2 regions of the Gorillibacterium terrae genome follow, and region 1 is predicted to be linked to the other one. Evidence: riboswitches for the same ligand, from Rfam matches in the RefSeq annotation. Region 1 holds a riboswitch; the other holds the start of a gene.

Region 1 (7,571 bases):
CCTCTTGGGCGATCCGGATCATCGTGTCGATGAAGCCGTCGAGCGTCTCCTTGCTCTCCGTCTCGGTCGGCTCGATCATGATGCATTCCTCGACGTTGAGCGGGAAATAGATCGTCGGCGGATGATAGCCGAAGTCGAGCAGCCGCTTGGCGACGTCGAGCGTCCGGACGCCGTGCGCGGCGAGTTTTTTGCCGGAGAGGACGAACTCGTGCTTGCAGATCCGGTCGTACGGCGCCTCATAATAGGCGGACAGGCGCTTGCGCATGTAGTTGGCGTTCAGCACGGCGCATTCGGAGACGCGCCGCAGCCCCTCCGGCCCATAGGTGCGAATGTAGGTATAGGCGCGGACGAGGATACCGAAGTTGCCGTAATAGGCCTTGACCCGGCCGATGGAATCGAGACGGTCCGCATCGAGCGTATAGGTCCCGTCCGCCGTCCGGACGACGAGCGGGCTCGGCAGGAACGGGATCAGCTTCGCCTTCACGCCGACCGGACCGGCTCCGGGGCCGCCTCCGCCGTGCGGCGTGCTCATCGTCTTGTGCAGGTTGAGGTGCACGACGTCGAAGCCCATGTCGCCGGGGCGGGTGATGCCCATAATGGCATTGGAGTTGGCGCCGTCGTAGTAGACGAGCCCGCCGGCCTCATGCACGATGTCGGCGATGGCGCGGATGTCGCGTTCGAACAGGCCGAGCGTGTTCGGGTTGGTCAGCATCAGCGCGGCCGTATCGGAACCGACCGCAGCCCGGAGCGCATCCAGGTCCACAAGCCCGTCGGCGGTGGAGCGGATCGTCACGGTTTCGAAGCCCGCGGCGGTGGCGCTGGCCGGATTGGTGCCGTGCGAGGAATCGGGGACGATCACCTTGGTGCGCTTCTCGCCGTTCTTCTCATGGTAGGCGCGGATCATCATCAGTCCGGTCCATTCGCCGTGCGCCCCGGCCGCCGGCTGCAGCGTGACCTGATCCATCCCGGTCAGAGCCGCCAGGTCCTGCTGGAGCGTGTACATCAGCTCAAGCGCTCCTTGGATCGACGATTCGGGCTGATACGGATGGATTTTGGCGAAGCCGGGGAAGCGGGCGGTGTCTTCGTTAATCTTCGGGTTGTATTTCATCGTGCAGGAGCCGAGCGGATAAAAGCCGTTGTCGATGCCGAAGTTGCGGCGCGACAGGGCGGTATAATGGCGGATGACATCCACCTCGAACAGCTCGGGCAGCTCGGCGGGCTTCGACCGCAAGAGATGCGCCGGAATCAGCGATGCCGGATCATCCTCCGGCACGTCGCAGGCGGGCAGCGAGTACGCGATGCGGCCGGGGCGGCTGAGCTCGAAGACGAGCGGCTGATCGCGCTCGGCGAGCGGATTGCGGGCTTCGGCGGCGGCGGAACCGGAGGGCTCCGGTTCGTGGGTCCCGGCGGTCGAGACGGCGTTCTCCGTTCCGCCGGTTGCTCCGGTGTCCGCCGTATAACAAAGGCGCGCCGGGTTCATCATCTCGGTTGGCTTCATCCGACTATCCCCTCCAGTGCGGCGGCAAACCGATCGATCTCCGCCTTGGTGCGCCGTTCGGTGACGGCGAAGAGCAAGTGCCCGGCAAATTCCGGATAATCCTTCCCCAGGTCGTAGCCGCCGATGAAGCCGGCGGCGAGCAGCCTCTCGTTCACCTCGGACGGCTTGGCGCCTTCCGGCAGCTTGACGGCGAATTCATTGAAGAAGGGAGCGGGCAGCGCGAGCGTAAGCCCTTTGACCGCCGCGAGCGTTCGGGCGGCATAGTGAGCTTTTTGCAGATTTAGCGTTGCCGCCTCGCGCAAGCCTTCCTTGCCCATTACGGACAGGTAGACGGAGGCGCACAGGGCCAGCAGCGCCTGGTTGGAGCAGATGTTGGACGTCGCCTTCTCGCGGCGGATGTGCTGCTCGCGGGTCTGCAGCGTCAGCACGAAGCCGCGACGGCCCTCGCGGTCGACGGTCTGGCCGACGATCCGGCCGGGCATCTTCCGCTTCAGCGCATCCGTGACGGCGAAGAAGCCGCAGGTCGGGCCGCCCAAGGAGGCGTTGATGCCGAGCGGCTGGGCGTCCCCGACGCAGATGTCCGCGCCGAGGCGGCCCGGCGCTTCGAGCAGCCCCAGCGCCAGCGGGTTGGCGCTGACGATGAACAGCCCGCCTGCGCCGTGTACGACCGGCTCCATGGCGGAGAGGTCCTCCACGGCGCCGAGGAAGTTCGGCGACTGGACCAGCACCGCGGCGGTGTCGCCGTCGACGGCGGCAGCAAGCGCCGCCGGATCGGTCACGCCGCCGGCCAAGCCGATCTCGACCACCTCCAGGTTCAGCCCGTGGGCGGTGGTCTTCAGAATCTGCCGCGCCTCGGGGTGGACGGCGCGGGAGACGACCAGCTTGCGGCGGCGGGTATGGGCCGCCGCAAGCGAGCCCGCTTCGGCGAGCGCCGTCGCGCCATCGTACATGCTGGCGTTGGCCGCGGCCATGCCGGTCAGCTCGCAGATGTACGACTGAAATTCGAAGATCGCCTGCAGCTCGCCCTGGCTGATCTCCGGCTGATACGGCGTGTACGCCGTATAGAATTCGGAGCGGGAGATGATATGGTTGATGACCACCGGCACATGGTGGTCGTAGAGGCCCGCTCCAAGAAAGCTGGCGTAGCGGTCCGTGTCGGCGTTCCGGCCGGCCAGCTCCCGCATATGCCTCAGCAGCTCGTATTCGTCCAGCGCTTCGGATACGGCGAGACGTCCCTGAAACCGGACGTCGGCGGGGATATCGGCGAACAGGTCCTCCACGGCGGCCACGCCGATTTCGTTCAGCATGGCCGCCTGGTCCTGCTCGGTCATGGGCAGATAGCGGTGCTTCATTTCGCCGCCTCCTTTCGGGTTCGTTTGTAGAAGGGAAGGCCGATCACAACGGCCTTCAACCGTTTGCCGCGGATCTCGATCCAGAGCTCCGTTCCCGGCTCGGCGGAGTCCGCCTTCACCAGAGCCAGCCCCAAGTCCCGCTTGAGGCTCGGAGAGCGGGTGCCGGTCGTCACTTCGCCGATCCGTTCGGCCGACTCCTCCGGTCCCGCGTACAGCGGGTAATGCGGCCGGGGAATGCCGCGGTCGACCATCTCGATGCCGACCATCCGGCGCGGAACGCCCGCTTCCTTCTGCCGCGCCAGCGCTTCGCGGCCGATGAAGTCGCCCTTGTCCAGCTTGACGAAGCGGGCGAGCCCCGCCTCAAGCGGCGAGATAGCCGCGGATAGCTCCTGCCCGTACAGCGAGAGCCCCGCCTCGAAGCGCAGCGTATCGCGCGCCCCGAGGCCGATGGGGATAAGGCCTTCCGGTTTTCCGGCTTCGAGCAGCCCCCGCCACAGCGCCGGGGCGTCCGCGGCATCCGCGTACAGCTCGAAGCCGTCCTCGCCGGTGTAGCCCGTGCGCGAGACGAGCGCCTTCACGCCGCAGACTTCCGTTTCCGCGAGGAAGGTGAAGGGTCTCAGCGCGGACAATTCCGTCGGATCGGCTGCAACCTTGGCGATGATCCGGGCGGCAAGCGGTCCTTGCAGCGCCAGGAGCGCCGTCTCGGCGCTTCGGTCCGTCAGCGTCACGCCGTCCGCCAGATGCCGGTTCAGCCATTCCAGGTCTTTTTGCAAATTCGCCGCGTTCAGCACGAGCAGGTAGCGCCCGGCCTCGATGCGGTAGACCAGCAGATCGTCCACCGTGCCGCCGTCCTCGTAGCACATCAGGCTGTACTGGGCGGAGCCGTCGGCGAGCTTCGCCACGTCGTTGACGGTAAGCTTTTGCAGCCAGGCCTCGGCCGCATCGCCGCGGACCTCGACCTCGCCCATGTGGGAGACGTCGAACAGGCCGGCTCGCTCCCGGACGGCGTCATGCTCCGCCTGAATGCCGGAGAACTGCACGGGCAGCTCCCAGCCGCCGAAGTCGATCGTGCGGGCGCCTTCCGTCTCCGCGTAGAGCGGGTATAACGGGGTTTGCTTGAGTACGGTCATTCCTTCTCACCTCTCGCTGAACTGGTCGAATGGGGAATATCCGGCTTCTCCGCCTCGCCGCTTTTTCGCAGGCCTCCCGGTGGAGCGGCCCGGAACCAAAAAAGGACAGAAGCGAAAAGCGGACAGCTTCCCCTTGGGAAACCGTGCTTTTCCTCTGTCCTTTGTACCTGAGAGTTACCTTGGCCCGGAAGCGGTGCGCTTCTGCGGCAAGTTTCCCCTTGGGTGTCCCGCGCGGGCGGGCGCTCTCCAGAGACGCGTCCGGCAATGGTCCTTTTGCCTGAGAGATTCACCTGGCGGCTTACTCCTTCGGCGTTACCGTAAGTCTAGGTAATCTCTCCCATTGCGTTCATCCGCTGTGCTGTATGATGTTTGTCGCATTTGTGAACTCCTCACTCCATTAATAAGCGAAAAAACCGGCCGTGTCAAGATAACTTCCACTAAATCCGCTGCCCCGGACTGCCCCATTGACAGGCCCGGCACCGATCCGGTACTTTTAATACGTATGCCGCATGTGCGGCGCGGGTTACCTACCCAGCCTTTTCCCCGGAGGGGCGAAAAGAGCATGATCAAAGCGAGGGTCTTTCCATGAGCGAAGTGAAAGCGGATTTGCTGTACAGCGAAGAGCATGAATGGGCGGCAAAAGGCGCAGCGCGCACGGTGCGGATCGGCATTACCGATTTTGCCCAGAGCCGTCTCGGAGACATCGTGTTCGTCGAGCTTCCCGAGCTGGGCGCGAAGACGTCGGAGGGAGACAGCCTCGGCACGATTGAATCGGTCAAGACCGTATCCGATCTGTATTCTCCGGTCGGCGGAACGGTCGTCAAGCTGAACGAGGCGCTGATCGACCAACCCGAGCTGGTCAATTCGGACCCGTACGGAGCTGGCTGGATCGTCGAGCTGGAAGTCGACGGCGAACCGGACGACGCCTTGTCCAAGCTGCTGAACGCCGAGCAGTACGAAGCCCTCATCGCCGATCAGGCGTAAGAAGAGCGCAGGAACGATTCCATCAAGCGCCCGGCCCATGCCCGTCCCGGACTGTCCGGGGGGTGGGCGGGCGCTATTTGGCATGGCGGACGGACATGCGGACAGCGGCGGCATCTCAGCGAATTCTAATCCGGCGTTAACGCCGTTCTCATGCGTCTGCGGTAGTCTGATGGGGAAAGGGGCACCGCGGATGGACCATATTCTGATCATTGAAGATGAAAAGCCGCTCTCCCGGCTCCTGGAGCTGGAGCTCGGCCATGCCGGTTACGGCACCGAGACGGCGTTCGACGGGCGAACGGGTCTGGAGCTGGCGCTCGCGAACGAGTATGCCTGCATTCTGCTCGACCTGATGCTGCCCGGCCTGAGCGGGATGGAAGTATGCCGCCGCATCCGGCAGGTCAAAGGAACGCCGATCGTCATGCTGACGGCCCGCAGCAGCGTGTTCGACAAGGTGAACGGGCTCGATTGCGGCGCGGACGATTATGTGGCAAAGCCGTTCGATATGGAGGAGCTGCTGGCTCGGCTCAGGGCGGTCGGCCGGCGAAACGGGCAAGCGGCGCAGACGCTCTTGCGGGCGGGCGAACTGACGCTCCATGCCGAGAGCCGGCTGGTCAAGCAAGCGGGACGGACGGTCGAGCTGTCGGTGCGCGAGTTCGATCTGCTGCATTGCCTGATGAGAAATCAGAACCGCGTGCTCACCCGCGATCTGTTGTTGAATCAGGTGTGGGGAACGGAGTTTGACGGCGGCACGAACGTGGTCGACGTCTACATCCGCTACCTGCGCGCCAAGCTGGAGGACGGCGGCAGGCCGAAGCTGATCCATACGGTTCGAGGCGTCGGCTACAGCCTTCGGGAACCGGAGGAGGAGGGCGCATGACCTTCACCCGCAAAACCGTTCTGCTGCTGACCGCGGTCACGGCCGCCGTGCTGCTCGCCTCGAACCTGTTCGTCTACGTCACCTACAGCCGCTGGACTCAGACCAATCAAATGAAGGTGCTGAGCGCGGAGTTAAATGAGATGGAGCAGCGGATTCAGGATATCCGCTTCCTGCCGAATTTGCTTCGCTTCGGCAGTCTGGAGCAGCCGATCAAGCCCGATCTCTCCAGCCTGGAGGCGGCGCTCGGCTCCGGTCAAGCGCTCCGGCTCGCGACCGAATCCGGGCGGCTGCTCGCGGAGACCGGCGACGGGGCGGAGCGGCTCGGCCGCCTGCCCGACTCGGCCGGGGGGGCCGGCCGCATCCGGCTGGACGGCGTCGAGATTGCCTACGTCCAGAAGACGATCACCCTGCTGTCGGCGGGCAAGGTACGCCTGCAACTGCTTCAACCTGCGGGCCGCGACGATGCGTCGCTCGCGCAGATCGGCAAGCTGCTGCGCGTGGCCACCGTCCTCGGCATTCTGGCCGCGGCGGCCGGAGCGCTGTTCGCCGCCCGGCGGACGATTGCGCCGGTGAAACGGATGACGGACCGCGTGCGCCGCATCGACGGCGGTCGGCTGTCCGGCGCCGATCGGCTGGAGCTGCCGCCCGCCCGCGACGAGATCCGCGAGCTGGCCGTCACCTTCAATCGGCTGCTCGACCGCATCGACGAGGCGATGGAGCGGGAGCGCCGGTTCGTGGCCGACGCCTCCCACGAGCTGAAGACGCCGCTCGCCGCGATCGAAGGCCATGCGCAGCTCCTCCGCCGCTGGGGCAAGGAGAAGCCGGAGGTGCTGGACGAGTCGCTCGGCTATATCGTCGGCGAGACCGAGCGGATGAAGAAGCTGTCGCGCCAGCTCCTCCTGCTGGCCGAGCTGGAGGAACGGGCGCGGTCGGAGGGCGGCCGAGGTGAAGCGGACAGCCGGCCGCTCGGGGGAAGCGACGCTGGTGCGGCCGGAGCGGGTGTGGAGGCAGCTGCCGCAGGTACCGGAAGCGCTGCGGTGGATATGAAGGCAGCGTCGGACGAAGGGAGCCCGGCGGCAGAATGGACGGCCGGAGCGGGATCTTCCCGCTCCGAAGTGGCCGGAGTGGCTGGAGCCGCCGGAGCTGCCGGGTCCGCCGGAGCTATAGAAGCGGCCGAAGCCGCCGGAACGACTGGAGCTACCGGAGCCACCGGAACCTTTGGAGCCGCTGGAACGGCCGAAGCCACTGGAGCCGCCGGAGCCGTTCGGGCCGCCGCCAATCCGGGCGGCGCGAGCCCAGCAACGGACGCGGCCGCGCTGGTGCGCGGTCTGGTCCGCGAAGGAGCGTTGCTGTACCCCGCCCTGCGGGTCGCCTGCGTCGGCGCCGACGAGCCGCTGCCGGTCCGGGTACCGGCGTTCGAGCTGGAGCAAGCCGTCCGGAACGTGCTGGTCAACGCGCTTGAGTACACGCCGGAGGGCGGCTCCGTTCAGGTCTCCGCTTGCCGCGAAGCCGGCCATGCGATCCTGGCGGTGACGGACACCGGCCCCGGCATCCCCGCCGACGAGCTGCCGCATCTCTTCGAGCGGTTCTACCGCTCGGACCCGTCGCGCAGCCGCGAGCGGGGAGGGACCGGCCTCGGCCTCGCCATCGTCAAGCGCATCGCCGATACCTACGGCGGCTCCGTCCGGTTGAAGAGCGGGCCGGGCCGGGGAACGACGGCGGTGCTCGTC
Region 2 (7,571 bases), on a different contig from region 1:
CTCCCGCTGGCGCTCCGCCACCTGCTCCACGCAGATCTTGGTCGGCTGAAACTCGGCAAGCCGATCGATCAGCTCCCGGATTTCCGCCTGCCGGTGCGGCTCTCGGATATCCTCCATCTGCTGAAAATGAACCATGCCCAACACCAGAACTACAGGTTGGCCCGTCATCGCAAGCAACCCCTTCCCCTCCTGAAAGTCCTCAATCCTATTCGACTTTCGGGAAGGAAAACCCTTCCATTCCCTCTATGGCACAGGGAATTCCTGATCCCTATCCTTCCTGAACCGCTCCCTCGCTCAGCGGCAGCCGCACCTTCCGTCGCCGAACCGCGTACAGGGCGTACAGCAGCACAAACCAGAGCGGGGTGAGCAGCAGGGCCGGGCGCGTCTCGGAGGCGAACAGCATAATCGCCAGAATCCCGGCGAACAGCGCCAACACCGCGTAATTGACGAAGGGCGTGAGGGGAGCCTTGAACGTCGATTTCGCTTGAAGCTGCGGGTTCGTCCGCTTATAACGAATATGGCAGACCAATACGATCCCCCAAACCCAGATGAAGCAGATCGCGCTGATCGTGGTCACGATGCCGAAGGCCTGCCCCGGAATCAGCTTGCTGAGCAGCGCTCCTCCGGACAGCACCAGCGTGGAGACGGCCAGCGCATTGCGGGGTACGTGATTGCGGTTGAGCTTGCCGAAGGCGACCGGAGCCTGGTCGTTGCGGCTCAGGTTATAGAGGATCCGACTCGTCGAGAACATGCCGCTGTTGCAGGCGGAGGCGGCGGAGGTGAGCACGACGAAGTTGATGATCCCGGCGGCAATCGGAATGCCGACCAGGGTGAACGTCTTGACGAACGGGCTCTCCGCCGGGCTGAGCTCGGTCCAGGGATTGATGCACAGGAGGGCGAGGATCGCCCCCACGTAGAAGAACAGGATGCGCAGCGGGATCTTGTTGATCGCCGACGGGATGTTCTTCTCGGGGTTGGCCGTCTCCGCCGCCGATACGCCGACCAGCTCTACGCCGACGAAGGCGAACACCACCATCTGGAAGGAGAGCAGGAAGCCGGTGACTCCGTTCGGGAAGAGTCCGCCGTGCCCCCAGATGTTCGTGAGCGTCACCTTCCCCGCATCGGTATGGAAGCCGATCACGAGCAGAACCGCCCCAATCGCAATCAAGGCGAGAATCGTCACAACCTTGATGAGGGCGAACCAGAATTCCAGCTCGCCGAAGTTCTTGACCGTGAGCAGATTAAGCGCAAGCAAGATGACCAGGCAGACGATGGCCGGTACCCACTGCGGAATCGCGAACCAATACCGCACATATACTCCAACCGCGATCACGTCGGCCATCGCCGTCATGATCCAGCAGAACCAGTAGGTCCAGCCGGTGACGAAGGCCGCCCGCGGCCCCAGGTAGTCCTCGGCAATGTCGGTGAACGACTGGTACCCTGCCTTGGACAGCAGGAGTTCTCCCAGCGCCCGCATGACGAAGAACACCGCAATGCCCACGATCAGGTAGGCGAGGACGATCGACGGCCCCGCCTGCTGGATCGCCCGGCCCGAGCCCAGAAACAATCCTGTGCCGATCGTACCGCCGATGGCAATGAGTTGAACGTGTCTGTTTTCCAATTCCCGTTTTAATTCTTGCTGTGCCAAAGCGCAAGCCCCCTTTTTGTTCGAAACCCGTCCCGCACACTCAACAAAAAAAGAGATTGGATGGACTCCAATCTCCGGGTGCGTCAGAATAACGGATCGAAAGGAAGGGCGAACATGGCTCCGCCAACCCTGCTTGAATCCGCACTCTTCTGTCCTTTTGCCTGAGATTGTGAACCCTTCGGCGCCGCGGATGCCCGCGGTCTCTCCAGAAGCCGCTCCTGCTATAGTGAACCCATAGCATTCATAGCCTGCTTTTTTCGTATTCGGTTGTCGGGTGAGATGTTTCGATGTGTCCCATCGTAAGCCTGATGCGAGAATATGTCAATGATATGGATTCCATTCGGTCATCGGACTAAGTGATCGGGCTGCAAAAAAACGCTTCGGACCCGCTCCAGAGTTACGAATCGGAGCGAACCGCCCGAAGCGCTTGCCGGTCCTGCCGGGCGTGCAGCATCTTCATCCCCCAACGGGCAATCGGCTGGGCAAACAGCATCTCGATCCAGAAGGCGACACCAAAATTCCGCGGCCAGATATGCAGGAAATTCTGAAACGGATGCAGGCTGATCTCCCGCATGCCCACCCAGGTGCCGATGATCGACATCCACAGGGACAACACGGTGACGTTCAGCACGATGGTCATCAGCACCCGGACGGCAAACCCATCGGTCGGCTTGAGGAACCTCGGCAGAACCCTGCCCACGATCGGTCCGGCCAGGAAACGCACGGACAGAAGGACGATGATCCACATGAACGGGATGATTTTTAGCGTATTCCAATAGACTGCTTTGCTGAAGCCGAGCTCCAGCCCGGTGATGACGGGCGCAATGGTATTGACGGACAGAATAGAGACAATCAAACCAAACAGAATCCCCTCTTTGCCGTTTCTCGGCAAGCGGGTCTCGGCATGCATCGGGTTCGACATGATCGAAATCCTCCTTTTTTTCAAGAGACTTTGTCCATTGTAACGAGGTCCTCCCCGCTTTCATAAGTGAACGTTCTGTGAACGTTTCTCCGCGACAATGGAATAATTCCTCCATGGCCCGGCCCTTCTCCCGGATATCGGGGGCGGAAGAAATTTCAAATGGGAGAGTCGGTTTGCTATAATACCGAAAGATTCTCCGGCAGAGGAATGGCAGTAAGCCTGGGCCGGAGACAACGGCAGCATAAGGGGAGGAATCCATGAACCGAACGAGACGAGGAGCCTTGTTTTTGCTCATGGCCTTCAGCCTGCTCTCGGGCTGTGTTCCGATCGGCGCCCATCAGGCCGGCGACAAGGCGGAAGAATCGGTAAAAACGGAGTTTGCGGCGTACCTGGAGAAGACCTATAACCTACGGATCGCGGAAGGCTCGGTGTTCCAGGAACGGCGGAGGGAATTGCTGCACGGAGTCGACGAAGGGGATTGGGTCGGGGTGTTTTACGACGAGCGGGACCCCGGGCTCGGCATCCAGATCAAGAAGACGAAGAACGGCATCCAGGACTTTTATTCCCCCGACCTATTCGAGTTCCGCCAGGATTGCTATCGCTTGCTGGAGCAGTACAAGCCCGGGAACCCGCTGAACCGGTTCGTCAGCGTTATCCCCGAGTATACGGAAGGGCCGTCGGATGTGTTTCCGGCCTATCTCGGCCTCCGGCTTGGCATCCTGCGCCGCAGCTTCGACCGGGAAGCGGAAATGAAGAGCGACTATGCTCTGGCCCAAGCCATCTATGAACGAACCTCGCAGTATATCAAGGAGCATGCCATCAGCACGGACACCATCCGTCCGTTCCATGCCGACTTTGCCTATTACGCCGACCGAGACTCCTTCGATCTGGACAACCTCCTCGGCTATGTGAAGAAAAAGGGCTATTTCGGCACCGATTCGGGGAGCCTCGGCAACGAGCTGTACCGCGCTTCGGCCTGGGGCTACAAGGCCTCGAAGCTGCCCGGCAAGGTCTACAAGTATGAGGTCTCCGACCCCGTTGATCCCGAGACCGGCCAGTTCGTTTCCTTCGAGGACTACCAGCGCCTGGCCAAGGAGTCGAAGGATGTTTACTGGACCGACTAAAGGAGGAACGAAACATGAAAAGAGCGGTCATGCAGCTCGAAACCTTAACCTGTCCCAGCTGTATTAAGAAAGTGGAAGGTGCTCTCAGCAAAGTCGACGGAGTGGAACAGGCTACGGTTCTCTTCAATGCCAGTAAAGCAAAGGTCGACTTCGACGACTCCCGGGTATCGGCCGAGCAGTTGAAGCAAACGGTTGAAAACCTGGGATACGAAGTGCTTGCCGTTAAGACAACTGAAGGCTAAATCGAAGGAAGCGCGGTCGGCTAGACTTAGGGGTGGCAGGTGAATTGGATGAGTTTCAAAAAGCCTCTTCTTATCGGTATTGCCGTTGCCGTATTGGTTGTAGCGGCAGGGAACATCATTATCGATAGGTATTACAGGGCGAAGTATGCTATTTTCCAGGACCATCCCGAGCTGTTTGATGCGATCAAGGATGAGACCGAGCGTCTCATGAGCCAGCAGGAGGGCCTGAGCGATACCGGAGTTACGATCCTCTACTCCACCGGCGGCAATGCTTCAGTCGATCGCTTCCACGACATGGTGAGCCTGAGCCTGCAGAACAAGATCCGGGAGCTTGATGGATGGTCGGACCGCAAGCTGAGTATTCTGCGATACAGCAAGCAAGACGGAACGAGTTTGATTCAGTTTTTGTTCGACTGGGAAAGCGCTTATGGGAACCCCTATCATATTGTGTATTGCGAGAGTCGCGATGTCCTCGAAAATGCTTATGCCAAGGAGCACATCAAATACGTGCTGGATAAGCTGAAGGGGAATTGGTACGGACTAGCGCTAAACTAGCACGACGTTGCTCATCGAGTAATGGAATCTATTCCCCCATCCGTACCAGACGGCAAATTAAAAGGCCACCCCTTGCGGGATGGCCCTCCGTCTACCGGATGCGAGTTAGAACGGGTTGGTTGCGATGAAGCTTGCCGATTTCACATAGATTCGCCGATTCAATTTCAATTGGTCGACAATGAACTCCGCCAGGTCTTCCGGTTGAATGAACTTGGAATCGTTGTTTTCTTTGATCAAGTTCAAGTCCAGCGCCAGATCGGTCGCCACCGTGCTGGGGTTTAAGGCCGATACCCGAATGTTATGGCGGCGCACTTCCTGGGCCAGGGATTCGGCAAACCCGATCACGGCAAATTTGGACGCACTGTACGCGCTGGAGGTTGCAGCTCCGTTTAAGCCATTGGTGGAGGAGATGTTGATGATATCCCCGCCGTTCTTCTCGATGAATTGCGGCAGGACGGCACGGGTGACATAGTACGTCCCCATCACGTTTGTGTCGATAATCCTCTTCCATTCGTCCGGGTCCATCTCCAGCACGGAACCAAACGTGGCGATCCCTGCGCTGTTGATGAGAATATCCGCAGGACCCAGCTCCTTTTGGAGAGCCTCGACCGCCGCTTCGACTTGTTCCTTCGAAGAAATATCGGCGGCCGCATAAGCGGCTTTAACGCCCAGCCGTTCAAGCTCGGCTGCCACTTCCTTGAGAGTGGACTCCGTTCTTGCCAGCAAGCCCACCTTTACGCCTTCCTTGGCCAGCGCAATCGCCGTTGCCTTGCCGATTCCTCTGGCTCCTCCGGTGACGATGGCGACTTTGTCTTTTAAGCTCTGTGCCATTTCCGCATGCTCCTCTCCCTTTATCCTGATCTGCACTCCTATTATACTATGTCCGGACAGGCAGGATGAAATGCAGCGGCGTACATATATCGACAGATTTTTCCTGATCCCCCGCATGTTCAGACTCGCTTACCCGCTGGTGGGCAAAAGAAAAGACACCCTGCCGGGGGTGCCTTCCATCCTGGTGCGCTTCGTTTACCGGTGACCTTCCTGCCGGTCGATCAAGTAGAATAGATAATCCGTGGGCACGCCGCTGTACCCCTGCTGACGCAGCATGGCGGTCACATTGCCGCGGTGGTAGGTTCCGTGAGTCACCACATGCTGCACGATCTCGGAGAAGTACGTGTCCAACCGGCCATACTTCGGATGCTCGATGGTCATCGCTTTGTCCGGATCGGGCGTCCGCTCCAGCAAGGCCCGGAACGATTCGGCAACGCCGGCAAATAACCGCCGCATCTCGCCTATGGTTTTGCCCTGCGCCTCCTCTCTCCATTCCGTCATCTTCGGAAAAATCGCCTCATTCGGCAGCCCGGCGAGTACGCCCAGGTAGAGCTGTTCGAACAGGTACATGTGCCCGAGCGTCTGCGCCACGGACGGGAACACGCTCTGCACTTCGGCGTGGAAAGCCTCTTCGGGAAGCTGCTCCAGGTGGTCGAACAGCCGGGCGTTTGCCCAGACATGATACTCGTATTGGTGTTGCGGATGCTGACGCATATCTGCATTCCCCTCTCCTGCTTGGCCTAGTAAAGCTACCGCTGCCTGGTCTCTATCGTATACCGGATTCGCTGACAACCGCTGTCAGTGAAGTTCAATCGGCGGGGTCCTCTTCGTACTGCCGCGCAATCTGGCGGGCCATTTCCCGAACCTGCCGCCTCAGCTCCAGCGGCTCCCGGATAAGAATCGCCGCGCCGAAGGTCAGCAGATACCTCGGGAGGTACTTGTTCATCGTCGGCACGTCGAGCCGAAACTGCGCCTCCCGATCGGTCCGTTCCGTCACATAGTGGCGCAGATGCCAATGACGGCATAAAGCGTTCAGCGCATCGGGCTCGCCCTCGATGCGGATAAGCGTCAGCGGGCCGCCCGCCTCCCGGTCCCGTTCGGACCGGTCGCGGAAATAGGCCGACGCGGAGAATCCCTCCGGCTTGACGAACGGGGCGCCGGTGGGCGCAAGCCAAGCGATGCGGTCGGCGCGGAAGGTCCGCACCGCCTGCGACCGGTGGCAGAAGGCGACCGCATACCATTCGTCCCGGTCGAAGGCCAAGCCGTACGGGTCGATCTCGCGTTCGCCGGCCTGCTCCTCCTCCGCCTTCCGGTAGGCGATGCGGACCGTACGCCCATCCTTGGCCGCCGCTTCCAGATCCCGCAGCAGCGGCACGATGGAAGGCGGGCGAGCCGGTGCTATCACGTCCAGACCGCCCGTCCGGCGGGACAGATCGTCCCGCTGCTCTTCCAGCAGGCCGTTCTCCACCTTCTTCAGGGCGCTCTGCAGCTCCTCCGTATACGGATAGCCGGCGCCCTGGGCAAATTTGTACGCATCCGCGAGCGCCCTCAGCTCGGCGGGATTAAAGAATAGGGGCGCTTCCCGGAAGCGGTCCAGTATCGAGATGCCGCCGTCATGGCCGGATTCGGCGACGATCGGCACGCCGCTGGCGCTTAAGGCGTCGATGTACCGGTATACGGTGCGGATGCTGATCTCCAAGCTGTCCGCAATCTGCGCGGCCGTAAGCTTCCTGCCGGACCGCAGCATCCACAGCATGGACAGCAGATTGTCCCATTTGGCCACCTTTGTTCCCCCCTTTGATTCCCCGCTTGCGGCACTGCCCCTATTATACGAAGCCGAGGTTCCCCCTGTATATCGGGATTCTCCGCAAACCCATTGCCGTTCCATCGGCAACAGCCGCCGCATGCCCCAAAATTTTCATCGGCATTCCGTCTGGTCAGGTCAAATATTTTATTGACAATGATAATCATTATCATTAAGATTTAATGAAAATACATCTTCAGTCAGGAAGGATACCGTCCATGAAGCCCACCCGAAGCTCTCTCGTAAAACCCCTGCTGTTCTCGCTTACGCTCGTCTTTGCCCTGGCCGGCTGTTCCAGCTCTTCCTCCAGCTCGCCAAGCGCCTCCGCCCCGGCCGAGTCTGCTTCCGCAAGCCCTGAAGTCTCTCCGGCCGCGTCTCCCGCCGCCTCCGCCGAAGCAGCCCAATATCCCATCGTCATCAAGCACGCCTTCGGCGAAACGACGCT

Evidence for each region. Region 1 has a riboswitch for glycine ahead of gcvT (glycine cleavage system aminomethyltransferase GcvT). Riboswitches for the same ligand answer to the same signal wherever they lie in the genome.
Region 2: it holds a riboswitch for glycine, as region 1 does, so the genes downstream of both, ACSEXS_RS13240 (amino acid permease) here and gcvT (glycine cleavage system aminomethyltransferase GcvT) in region 1, are expected to answer to the same signal.

Annotation. Positions count from the first base shown of each region.
Region 1 is NZ_JBPPGI010000002.1:68,740-76,310, forward strand. Features, by position in the region: gene gcvPB (aminomethyl-transferring glycine dehydrogenase subunit GcvPB) at 1-1,498, opposite strand, end outside; gene gcvPA (aminomethyl-transferring glycine dehydrogenase subunit GcvPA) at 1,495-2,850, opposite strand; gene gcvT (glycine cleavage system aminomethyltransferase GcvT) at 2,847-3,980, opposite strand; glycine riboswitch at 4,133-4,232, opposite strand; glycine riboswitch at 4,236-4,330, opposite strand; gene gcvH (glycine cleavage system protein GcvH) at 4,566-4,964, shown strand; gene ACSEXS_RS10535 (response regulator transcription factor) at 5,155-5,841, shown strand; gene ACSEXS_RS10540 (sensor histidine kinase) at 5,838-7,571, shown strand, end outside.
Region 2 is NZ_JBPPGI010000003.1:126,220-133,790, reverse strand. Features, by position in the region: gene ACSEXS_RS13245 (DUF5694 domain-containing protein) at 1-168, opposite strand, end outside; gene ACSEXS_RS13240 (amino acid permease) at 269-1,648, opposite strand; glycine riboswitch at 1,788-1,867, opposite strand; gene ACSEXS_RS13235 (DUF2798 domain-containing protein) at 2,046-2,558, opposite strand; gene ACSEXS_RS13230 (hypothetical protein) at 2,828-3,694, shown strand; gene ACSEXS_RS13225 (heavy-metal-associated domain-containing protein) at 3,709-3,936, shown strand; gene ACSEXS_RS13220 (hypothetical protein) at 3,985-4,491, shown strand; gene ACSEXS_RS13215 (3-ketoacyl-ACP reductase) at 4,597-5,322, opposite strand; gene ACSEXS_RS13210 (DinB family protein) at 5,518-6,036, opposite strand; gene ACSEXS_RS13205 (helix-turn-helix transcriptional regulator) at 6,131-7,105, opposite strand; gene ACSEXS_RS13200 (iron-siderophore ABC transporter substrate-binding protein) at 7,345-7,571, shown strand, end outside.